3 regions of the Nonomuraea sp. NPDC049269 genome follow, and region 2 is predicted to be linked to each of the others. Evidence: riboswitches for the same ligand, from Rfam matches in the RefSeq annotation. Region 2 holds a riboswitch; each other region holds the start of a gene.
What was found. Region 2 has a riboswitch for S-adenosylmethionine ahead of ACGFNP_RS34650 (GNAT family N-acetyltransferase). Riboswitches for the same ligand answer to the same signal wherever they lie in the genome.

Region 1: linked by a shared signal. The riboswitch ahead of thrC (threonine synthase) and the one ahead of ACGFNP_RS34650 (GNAT family N-acetyltransferase) in region 2 are both predicted to bind S-adenosylmethionine.
Region 3: linked by a shared signal. The riboswitch ahead of ACGFNP_RS49900 (aminotransferase class V-fold PLP-dependent enzyme) and the one ahead of ACGFNP_RS34650 (GNAT family N-acetyltransferase) in region 2 are both predicted to bind S-adenosylmethionine.

Annotation. Positions count from the first base shown of each region.
Region 1 is NZ_JBICSO010000021.1:34,580-37,846, reverse strand. It holds gene ACGFNP_RS60910 (MoaD/ThiS family protein) at 131-406, opposite strand; gene thrC (threonine synthase) at 430-1,662, opposite strand; SAM riboswitch class I at 1,676-1,816, opposite strand; gene ACGFNP_RS60900 (RNA polymerase sigma factor) at 1,896-2,450, opposite strand; gene ACGFNP_RS60895 (trehalose-6-phosphate synthase) at 2,482-3,267, shown strand, end outside.
Region 2 is NZ_JBICSO010000006.1:595,910-599,176, reverse strand. It holds gene ACGFNP_RS34660 (protein kinase) at 1-631, shown strand, start outside; gene ACGFNP_RS34655 (hypothetical protein) at 738-1,259, shown strand; gene ACGFNP_RS34650 (GNAT family N-acetyltransferase) at 1,270-1,893, opposite strand; SAM riboswitch class I at 1,901-1,989, opposite strand; gene ACGFNP_RS34645 (hypothetical protein) at 2,043-2,684, opposite strand; gene ACGFNP_RS34640 (hypothetical protein) at 3,145-3,267, shown strand, end outside.
Region 3 is NZ_JBICSO010000011.1:111,626-114,892, forward strand. It holds gene ACGFNP_RS49895 (DoxX family protein) at 1-405, shown strand, start outside; gene ACGFNP_RS49900 (aminotransferase class V-fold PLP-dependent enzyme) at 408-1,718, opposite strand; SAM riboswitch class IV at 1,761-1,876, opposite strand; gene ACGFNP_RS49905 (TerC family protein) at 1,979-2,704, shown strand; gene ACGFNP_RS49910 (cytochrome P450) at 2,714-3,267, shown strand, end outside.

The DNA.
Region 1 (3,267 bases), on a different contig from region 2:
GCACAGCGTTTGGCAACAGAGTCAATCTACAAATTACGCATTTCATCCGTGAGTGAGTAGTTCAACATTGAATTGTCGGAAAAAACAGAAGGCGCCCCAGATGGGAGCGCCTTCTGACGTGAGCGAGTGGTCACCCTCCGGCGACCGCCGGGATGATGGAGATCTGCGTGCCTTCGGGGGCTGCCGTGTCAAGACCATCGGCAAAACGGACATCCTCTTCGCCAACGTAAACGTTGACAAAACGACGAATCTTGCCCGATTCATCCAGAATTCTCGCGCCGATCCCCGGGTAGTCGGAGTCGAGCTTCGCCAGCACGTCGCGGAGAGTCGCACCCTCCCCGCTCACCTCCGCGTTACCCCCGGTGTAGGTGCGCAGAATGGTGGGAATCCGCACAGAAACGCTCATGATTAACTCGCCTTTCCTGGTTGTCAGACAGCCGCGCGGAACGCGTCGAGAGAGGGCCGGATCACTGCCGTGGGCTCGGCGTCGTCGGCGACGGCGTCGAGCGTCTTGAGCCCGTCGCCGGTGTTGAGCACCACGGTCTCCGCCTCCGGGTCGAGCTGCCCGGTCTCGACGAGCTTCTTCAGCACTCCCACGGTGACGCCACCGGCCGTCTCGGCGAAGATGCCCTCCGTCGAGGCCAGCAGCTTGATGGCGGCGACGATCTCGGGGTCCGTGACGTCCTCCACCGACCCGCCCGTGCGGCGGGCGATGTCGAGCACGTACGGGCCGTCGGCGGGGTTGCCGATGGCCAGCGACTTGGCGATGGTGTCGGGCTTGACCGGCTGGACCACGTCGAGGCCGGCCTTGTAGGCGGTCGACACGGGCGAGCAGCCGTTGGCCTGCGCGGCGAAGATCTTGTACGGGGTGTCCTCGACCAGGCCGAGTGCGACCAGCTCCTTGAAGCCCTTGTCGATCTTCGTGAGCTGGGAGCCGGAGGCCACCGGGATGATGATCTGCTCGGGCAGGCGCCAGCCGAGCTGCTCGGCGATCTCGTAGGCGAGCGTCTTGGAGCCCTCGGCGTAGTAGGGCCGCAGGTTGACGTTGACGAAGCCCCACTTGTCGCCCAGCGGGTCGCCGATGAGCTCGGAGCAGAACCGGTTGACCTCGTCGTAGGAGCCGTCGATGGCGACCAGCTTGCCGCCGAACACCCGGGCCATGGCGATCTTGGCCTGCTCCAGCCCGGCGGGGATGAACACGCAGGCGTCGAGCCCGGCCCTGGCGGCGGCGGCCGTGACCGCGCCCGCGAGGTTGCCGGTGGAGGAGCACGACAGGGTGTGGAAGCCGAAGTTACGGGCCGCCTCGACGGCGATGGCCACCACCCGGTCCTTGAAGGAGTGGGTGGGGTTGCCCGAGTCGTCCTTGACGTACAGGGACTTGATGCCCAGCGCCCGGCCGAGATTGCCGGCCTTGACGAGCTTGGTCCAGCCGGGGTTCATGTTCGGCTTGGTGGCGACGTCCACGGGGACGGGGAGGAGTGAGCGGTAGCGCCAGATGTTGGCGGGGCCGGACTCGATGTCCTTCCGGGTGACGTCACCGAAGGAGTAGGCCGCTTCGAGCGGCCCGAAACACTCCAGACAGGCGAAACTGGGGCCGAGGTCGTAGCGGGCGCCGCACTCGCGGCAGGAGAGGGCTACGGCGGGTCCGAAATCGTGCGACATGAAGCGAGGCCTTCCCTCATCTTCGCCTGCGGCCACCTTGACCGCAGACCGGAATTGGCACCTGTCCCGGTCGGCCTCGCCAGGTCGCGAGTCTGAATCCGGGAGGGTTGCCGGGGCTTCGCAGGGCCGGTCCCTCCACCCCTCTGGATGAGCAATATTCAGTTGTTTGCTCTGACTGTACCTGGCCAGGCCCGTCAAGCGACCGTCCGTCTCAGGAAGCGAGACGTACGATCTCAGCGATAGTCGTCGCCCAGCACTCCCTGAACATACTTGCGCGCCTGGTGGATGCGTGACTTGGCGGTGCCGAGCGGGATGCCGAGCTGCTCGGCGACCTCGTTGTAGTCGAGCTGCACGATGTCACGCAGCACCAGCGCCTGGGCCAGGTCGGGCTTGTCGGCCTCCAGTGCCTCCATCGCGTCGAGCAGGTCGAGCCGCGACCCGGCGATCACACTGACCCGCCGCGCGTCGGGCTTCTGCATGGGCAACTCGTCGGAGGTCTGCTCGGCCGAGCGGCGCTTCAGCGTGCGGTACGTCGTACGCGCGCAGTTGGCCGTCACGATGTGCAGCCAGGTGCTGAACCTGGCCCGTCCCTCGAAGCGCCCGATGTTGCGCGCAACGGCGAGCAGGGTGTCCTGCGACGCCTCCTCCGCATCCTGGTGGTAGGGGAGGATTCGGGCGCAGTGCCGCATCACGTCCGGCTCGATCCGCTTCAGGAGCTCACCGAGTGCGCGATGATCTCCGGCAGCGGCGGAGCGGGCCAGTTCCTCGGTTAGCTCATCAAGCGCCATAGCTGGGATCCTATGGTCGGAGGGAACTTTAATGAACAGCGTCCTTGTCGCCTCTAACAGAGGACCCGTCTCGTTCACCGTCTCCGACGACGGTGTGCTGACCATGAAGCGCGGTGGTGGCGGGCTGGTGTCCGGGCTCTCCGGGGTCATGAAGGACGACGGCGTGCTGTGGATCTGCGCCGCCCTGTCCGACGGCGACCGGGGCGCCGTACGCCAGGCGCCCGGCGGCCGGCTCGACCAGGCCGGCTACGACACGGGCGCGCTGCGGATGCTGGACATCCCGCCGGCCACCTTCCACCGCGCCTACAACGCCGTGGCCAACTCCACCCTGTGGTTCGTCAACCACCTGCTCTACGACATCCCCAACGCGCCGCTGTTCGGCACCAGGTTCCAGCGGGAGTGGGAGTCCTACCGCGACTACAACGGCGCCTTCGCGCTGGCTCTGGCCGAGGAGGCCGGGCACGGGGCCCGCGTGATGGTCCAGGACTACCACCTCACGCTGACCCCGGCGATGCTCCGCGCCGAGCGGCCGGACCTGCGCATCGCGCACTTCAGCCACACGCCGTGGGCGCCGCCCGAATACTTCTCGCTGCTGCCCGACGACGTCGCCCGCGAGGTCCTGGAGGGCATCCTGGGCGCCGACCACGCCGGGTTCCTCACCGAACGCTGGGCGGGCGCGTTCATGGACTGCTGCCGGGCTCTGCTGGGCGCCGAGGTGGATCTGACCGGCCGTACGGTCACGCACGAGGGCAGGACCACCCACATCGGCGTGCACGGCCTCGGTGTGGACGGCGCGGCGCTGTGGGAACGAGCCCAC
Region 2 (3,267 bases):
CACCGGCCGGGTTCTGCACGACAGCCCCACCACCAGCGACGGCGGCCCGTACCTGCCCGACGGCAAGAGGCTCGCCACCGGCTCCGGCAGGTTCATGGACGTGGCTACCGGCAAGCTGGTCGGGGAGGGCTATGACACGTCCACCTCCGGCGGGGACGGTGTCGCCCTGAGCAGCCGTGGTCTCATGGCCATCGCCTACGACGAGACGGGACGCGTCTCGCTCTGGGATCCCTCCGGGCCGACGGCATTGCGTCCCATGCTGCCGAAAGCGGCGGGTCCCGCGAGCGTCCTGGCCTTCTCACCGAGCGGGGACGTGCTCGCGGCGGCCAGCGGTGGCGTACTCCAGCTCTGGGACCCCGTCAACAGGCGGCGGCTCGGCGGCGGCTTCGACCCCGCGACGATCCAGGATGTCGACTCGCTGACCTTCAGTGCCGACGGCGGCACGCTGTACTACTCGGCCGACGGCGACATCCTGGAGATCCCCGTCGGAGCCGAACGGGTCGCCGCGCTGGTGTGCGGGCGCGCGGGCCGCCGGCTCACCGAAGCGGAGTGGAGCCACTACCTGGGCGATATCGCGTACCGGGAGATCTGCCCGAAGTCGGCTTTGACGGTTGTCGCTGGTCCAGGCTGACAGTCGCCGCGGGCTCGTGACAGCGCGCGGTCAGCCCGGTCTCAGCGGTGGTGGGCATCGTCGTCTTCATCGAGAACGGAACACCGGGACGAGGAGAACACCCACCATGATCACATTCGCCGCGGCACTGCAACTGCTCATCGCGCTTGCCTTCCTGAGCATCCCGCTGGTGCGCCACCGCTACGGGGGCAGTGCGAAAGCGAACGCGGAGGCGGAACTGACCCGTCAGGGAGTGCCCATCTCCGTCCTGGAGGAGAACAAGCTCAGCTTCGACGCCAGCGGCCACGAAACGGTCGTCCCCGTGACGGTCGCCCTGGTCATGACGGTGCTGGCCGTGCTCAACCTGTCCGGGAGCGACTGGGGGCAGACCCTTTCCTGGGTCTTCCAGCCGATCGTTCTCGCCGGCAACTTCCTCATCCTGTACAGCAACCTGACCGCCGCCAAGTCGGTGAAGGCCGCCTTCGACCGTAAGGGTGACCCGATGCTTCAGCGCATCGACGTGCGGGCCCTGCTCAAGGCTGCCGAGGGCGGGTTTCCCACCTGGGTCATGCCCATCCTCCAGAACATCCGGCACGCCGTGGTGATGGGCGGGTCGGCCCTCGTTCTGGTAGCGATGATCATCGCGTGATGCACGGGGACTACCCGGCGCTCACGGTGGTGAGGCGAGCGTGCAGCGCCGACTTGACGGCCGGCCATTCGGCGGCGACCACGGAGAACATGGCCGAGTCTCGCAGCTTCCCCGCTTCGCCGGGCGCCCAGGACGGCGACCAGCTACGCAACACCCCCTCGAAGCGCGCGCCGAGGCGCTCGATGGCCCGACGTGACCTCTCGTTGCGCGCGTCGGTCTTGAGGTCGACGCGCGTGACGCCCAGCGTCTCGAACGCATGGGTGAAGAGGAGGAGCTTCGCCTCCAGATTGATCCCGGCGCCCTGCGCCGATGCCGCGAGCCAGGTCCAACCGACCTCGATGGCGCACAGGTCTTGCCGGTCCGGCCAGGTCCGGGGATCCCAGAACGCGGTGCATCCCACCGCCATCCCGTCCCGCACCCGAACCTGCGCGAACGGCGTCAACCCGTCGGCCACCCGAGCGAACTGGGCCGCCAGATAATCCTCGATCTCGGTGGCCCGGGGAACCAAGGTGAAACCGTAGGAGGAACGATCCTCCTCTGCCGCCCGCGCCAGATCCGGCGCGTGCCTCATCGCCAGCGGCTCCAGCCGAACGGACGATCCGTGGAGCACGGGAACATCGAGCCGGAGGCTCATGGGACTCTCCTCATCGTTCCTGGCGTTGGCACCTTGCCCTCGGGCAGGTTGCCGGACCGTCATCGGGCCAGGCCCCTCGGATCCTCTGGATGATCTCGGTGGAGAGATCCTGCCCCAGCGTGGAGGGCGGCGTCAAACGTCATCGCGACCTACTGGTAGGTCTGCGGATCCACGCTGCGCCACTTGCCGTCGCCGTCGGCGTTGGCTACTCCGCCGATATACATTTTCTGGTACGAGGCGTAGTCGGTGTTGCGGGCGCTGACTTTGAACGGCTTGCCGTGGTCGTCGATGCGCTGATTGATCAGTTTGCCGTTGCTGAGCACATCGAGCGCGATCGAGAACTCGCAGTAATGCTTCTGTGTTGTCGCGGTCACTTGAAAAGTGATCTCTTCATCACGTTTGAGGGAGATCGTCTTCTCGCGGAAGTAATCTCCACCCCATTCTGTGTCGTTGACCAGCGTCTTGCCTCGGGGGTCGGTTTCGTCGAGGTCGAGGCCAATTTTTATGCTGTCCTCGCTGCCCGCGCTCGGGCTCTCGAACAATGTGCCGGTGAGCGGTGGGCCGCAGCGCGGGACCGCCTTCATTCCGACGATGCGCACGGGCCGATCTGCGTTTCCGTGAACGACGATCTTGAAGTCGGTGCTGTACGGGTCGACGCCACCTTGTTGCCGAAACCATCTGTGCTGTGCATCTGAATATTCCGGCAGGGCATTGATCTGGGCAAGTTGATCACCTGAGAGGGTCACTGCCTCGGGAAAGATCCAGGTGTTATGCAGGTCCGAATGTTCCACTTGGACGAGATCGACTGACAGTGGCGGCCCCGCGGGGCGTGTCGGGGTCGGTGAGGGCGTACGAGGCTCCGGTATGGCGCTCGGGCGGGGCGACGGGGTGAACGGCTGTTGTATCGCCCAGATCAGCACGCCGACAAGCACTGGGGTGGCAATAGCCGTTCCGGCCCATTTCACTGCAGGCCGATTCCACCAACGCTGCGGCTTAACAGGATGTCGGATTCGTGGGTATTTCGAATGGTTTGCCATCTGAGCACCGGCTCTCATTGGGATTCCGGGTCCATATTGAGTGCCGCCTTGCTCGTATGCAATCGGATTCGACGAGCCGCCTCCGCTGATGTCCATCGTCATACGTACCTGCCCATGGCGACGGCCTTCTACCTGCGGGTGTTTACGGGCCGTCCCACTTGCCGCAGACTCCACCATGAGGTTCTAGAGTGGGCGTGACTGGTTGGCGGGTGACATGGCGCGTCCGGCGGCACACAAGGCGAACTCTCCCCTGGAGCCGGAACCGATGTGGGGGCAGCTCGGCTACGTCAGGTATGTGTCCAGGGGCGGCTATGGCCCGGATGCCATCGAAACGCCG
Region 3 (3,267 bases), on a different contig from region 2:
GTCGTGGAGAGCGTCGGAGGGGCGCTGCTGATCATCGGCCTGCTGGTCCGGCTGGCGGCCCTCGGGCTGCTGGTCGACATGCTGGGCGCGATCATGTTCGTCCACGGTGGGCACGGCGTCATGGTGCAGAACGGCGGCTGGGAGCTCGCCGGCGCGCTGGGCGTGGTCTGCCTGCTGCTCGTGGCGCTGGGCGGTGGCCGGATCGGGATCGACGGCATCCTGCACAGCACGTACCGGCGGCGCGCCGAGCGCCGCGCGGCCGAGCAGGATCTGGCCGGTCACGCCCCGGCCACCTCCATCAGACCGGAGGCGGACACCACCAGACCCATGTCCACGCGCCCCACCGGGTACTTCGATGAGACCGTCGCCGACGAGCCATCGCGCAGACGCCCACCGCCCGGCTGACCTCAGCGGGCGGCGAGGTCCCGGAGTGCGTCGACGAGGCGGTCCACGTGCTCCTCCGTGGTGCCGATGCCGATCGAGGCACGCACCGCGGAGGCCGTGTCGTCCTCGCAGCCGCCGTCCGCGGTGCCGAGCAGGTGCCGGACGAAGGGGTGCGCGCAGAACTTGCCGTCACGCACGCCGATGCCGTACTCGCCGGACAGCACCTCGGCCACCTCGCGCGCCGAGTGCCCGTCCACGACGAACGAGACGATGCCCACGCGCGGCTGGTCCGGCCCCCACAGCGACAGCTCGCGCACGCCCTCGATCGTGGCCAGCCCGGACCGGAGCCGGGCGATCAGCCGCTCCTCCTCGCGCACCAGCTCGGTCCAGCCGGTCGCGCTGAGCGCGTCACAGGCGGCGGCCAAGGCGATGGCACCCAGCACGTTAGGGGTGCCCGCCTCGTGCCGCGGCTCGGCATCGTCATGCCACTCGATACCTTCCTGGACGTCACCTTCCTGGACGTCAGCGGCGACCGAACGCACCGCGCCACCGCCCTTCAGGTACGGCTCGCCGGACGAGAGCCAGTCACGGCGGCCGACCAGCACCCCGGCGCCGAAGGGGGCGTAGAGCTTGTGGCCGGAGAAGGCGACGTAGTCGAGGTCGAGCGCGGTCAGGTTGAGCCGCCGGTGCGGCACCAGCTGGGCGGCGTCCACCAGGATCCGGGCCCCGTGGCGGTGCGCGATGTGCGCCAGGGCGGCGATCGGCCAGAGCTCGCCGGTGACGTTCGAGGCTGCGGTGACGACCAGCAGCTTGGGGCCGTCGATCCCGGCCAGCGCCTCGTCGGCCACGCGGACCGCCTCACCGGGGAAGGCGGGCGGCGCCAGCCGTACGGACCGCTTCCAGGGCAGGAGCGAGGCGTGGTGCTCGGTGTCGAAGACGACCGCGGTCGTGCCCTCGGGCAGGCAGCGGGCCAGCAGGTTCGTGGCGTCGGTGGTGTTGCGGGTGAAGATCACGGCATCGTCGGGGCGGGCGCCGACGAAGGCCCTGACCGTGTGGCGGGCCTGCTCGTAGCGGGCCGTGGTGAGCTGGGAGGCGTACCCCGCGCCGCGGTGCACGCTGGAGTAGGCCGGGAGCGCGGCGGTGACGGCGGCGCTGACCGGCTCCAGACAGGGGGCGCTCGCCGCGTAGTCGAGGTTCGCGTACGTCACGAGCCGGCCGCCCTTGACCGGGACCTCCAGATCCGTGCCGAGCACGGCGGGGATCGGACGGCTGTGCCCGACCGGCGTCTCGGTGGCCTGGGCGGGCAGGGAGCTGAAAATCGTCAAAGTGGACATGGCGCACCTCCTGGGGACATCGGACCCCTGGAGCACCCAGCAAGCCCGCGCTTGCCCGCCACACCTCGTGACGGACCAGGTCTTCACCCGGGGCACCCCGCCGCGGACGCGAGGGTTGCCGGCCAGCAAGCCGGGGCTGTGCGCTGGCACTCATGACCTACACCCCGCACTATAACCGACACTCGGCCATCAATCACAACGGTGAACTTCTGCGGCCCTTGCCTCGTTGGAACCTGAAACCCCTGCCGTGAGGAGTACTAATGCTGGACTGGGTGACCGACCCTCAGATCTGGATCGGGTTTTTCACCCTGGTCGCGCTGGAGATCGTGCTCGGTATCGACAACATCATCTTCATCTCCATCCTGGCCGGGAAGCTGCCGCCGGAGCAGCGTGACAGGGCCCGCGTCATGGGTCTGGGCGCGGCTCTGATCAGCCGGTTGCTCCTGCTGCTCGCGTTGTCGTGGGTGGTGCGGCTGACCGCGCCGCTGTTCGAGGTCTTCGGCCACGAGATATCGGGGCGCGACCTGATCCTGCTGCTGGGCGGTCTGTTCCTGCTGGCCAAGAGCGTCACCGAGATCGGGCACAGCATGGAGCTGAAGGAGGAGGACGGCAAGACGCGGGCCGTCACGTCGTTCGCCTCGGTGATCGCGCAGATCATGGTGCTGGACGTGGTGTTCTCGCTCGACTCGGTGATCACCGCCGTGGGCATGGTGGACGAGCTCGGCGTGATGATCGCCGCGGTGATCGTGGCGGTGCTGGTCATGCTGTTCGCGTCGGGGCCGATCAGCAGGTTCGTGGACAAGCATCCGAGCATCAAGATGCTGGCTCTGGCGTTCCTGGTGCTGATCGGGGTGGTGCTCATCGCCGAGGGGCTCGGCCAGCACATCTCGAAGGGCTACATCTACTTCGCGATGGCATTCTCGGTCATCGTGGAGCTGCTCAACATCCGGATGCGCAGCAGGCATGCCAAGCAAGCATCCTCATAAGATGAAATAGTGCGCTTCGACCCCTGGAATCCGGATTTTGTCGCCTATCCGTACGGCGCCTACGCGGCGCTGAGGCATGACGCGCCCGTCAGCTACTTCGAGCCGACGGGTCAGTGGCTGGTCTCCCGGCACGCGGACGTGAACGCGCTGCTCAGAGACCGTCGCCTGGGCCGCTCCTACCTGCACGTGGCCACGCACGAGGAGTTCGGCCGACCGGCCGAGCCGGAGTTCCAGGAGCCGTTCTGGCGGGTGACCAGGGCGGGCATGCTCGACGTCGAGCCGCCGGTGCACACCAGGCTGCGCCGGCTGGTCTCCAAGGCGTTCACGCCGCGCATGGTCGAGTCGCTGCGTCCCCGGGTCAGGTCGATCGCGGAGGGGCTGGTCGCCGCGTACGTCGAGAAGGGCGGCGGCGACCTGATCGCCGAGGTGGCCGAGCCGCTGCCGGTGACCGTCATCGCGGAGATGCTCGGCGTGCCCGAGGCGGACCGGCACCTGCTGCGCCCCTGGTCGGCCGACATCTGCCGCATGTACGAGCTGAACCCGAGCCTGGAGTCGCAGCACCT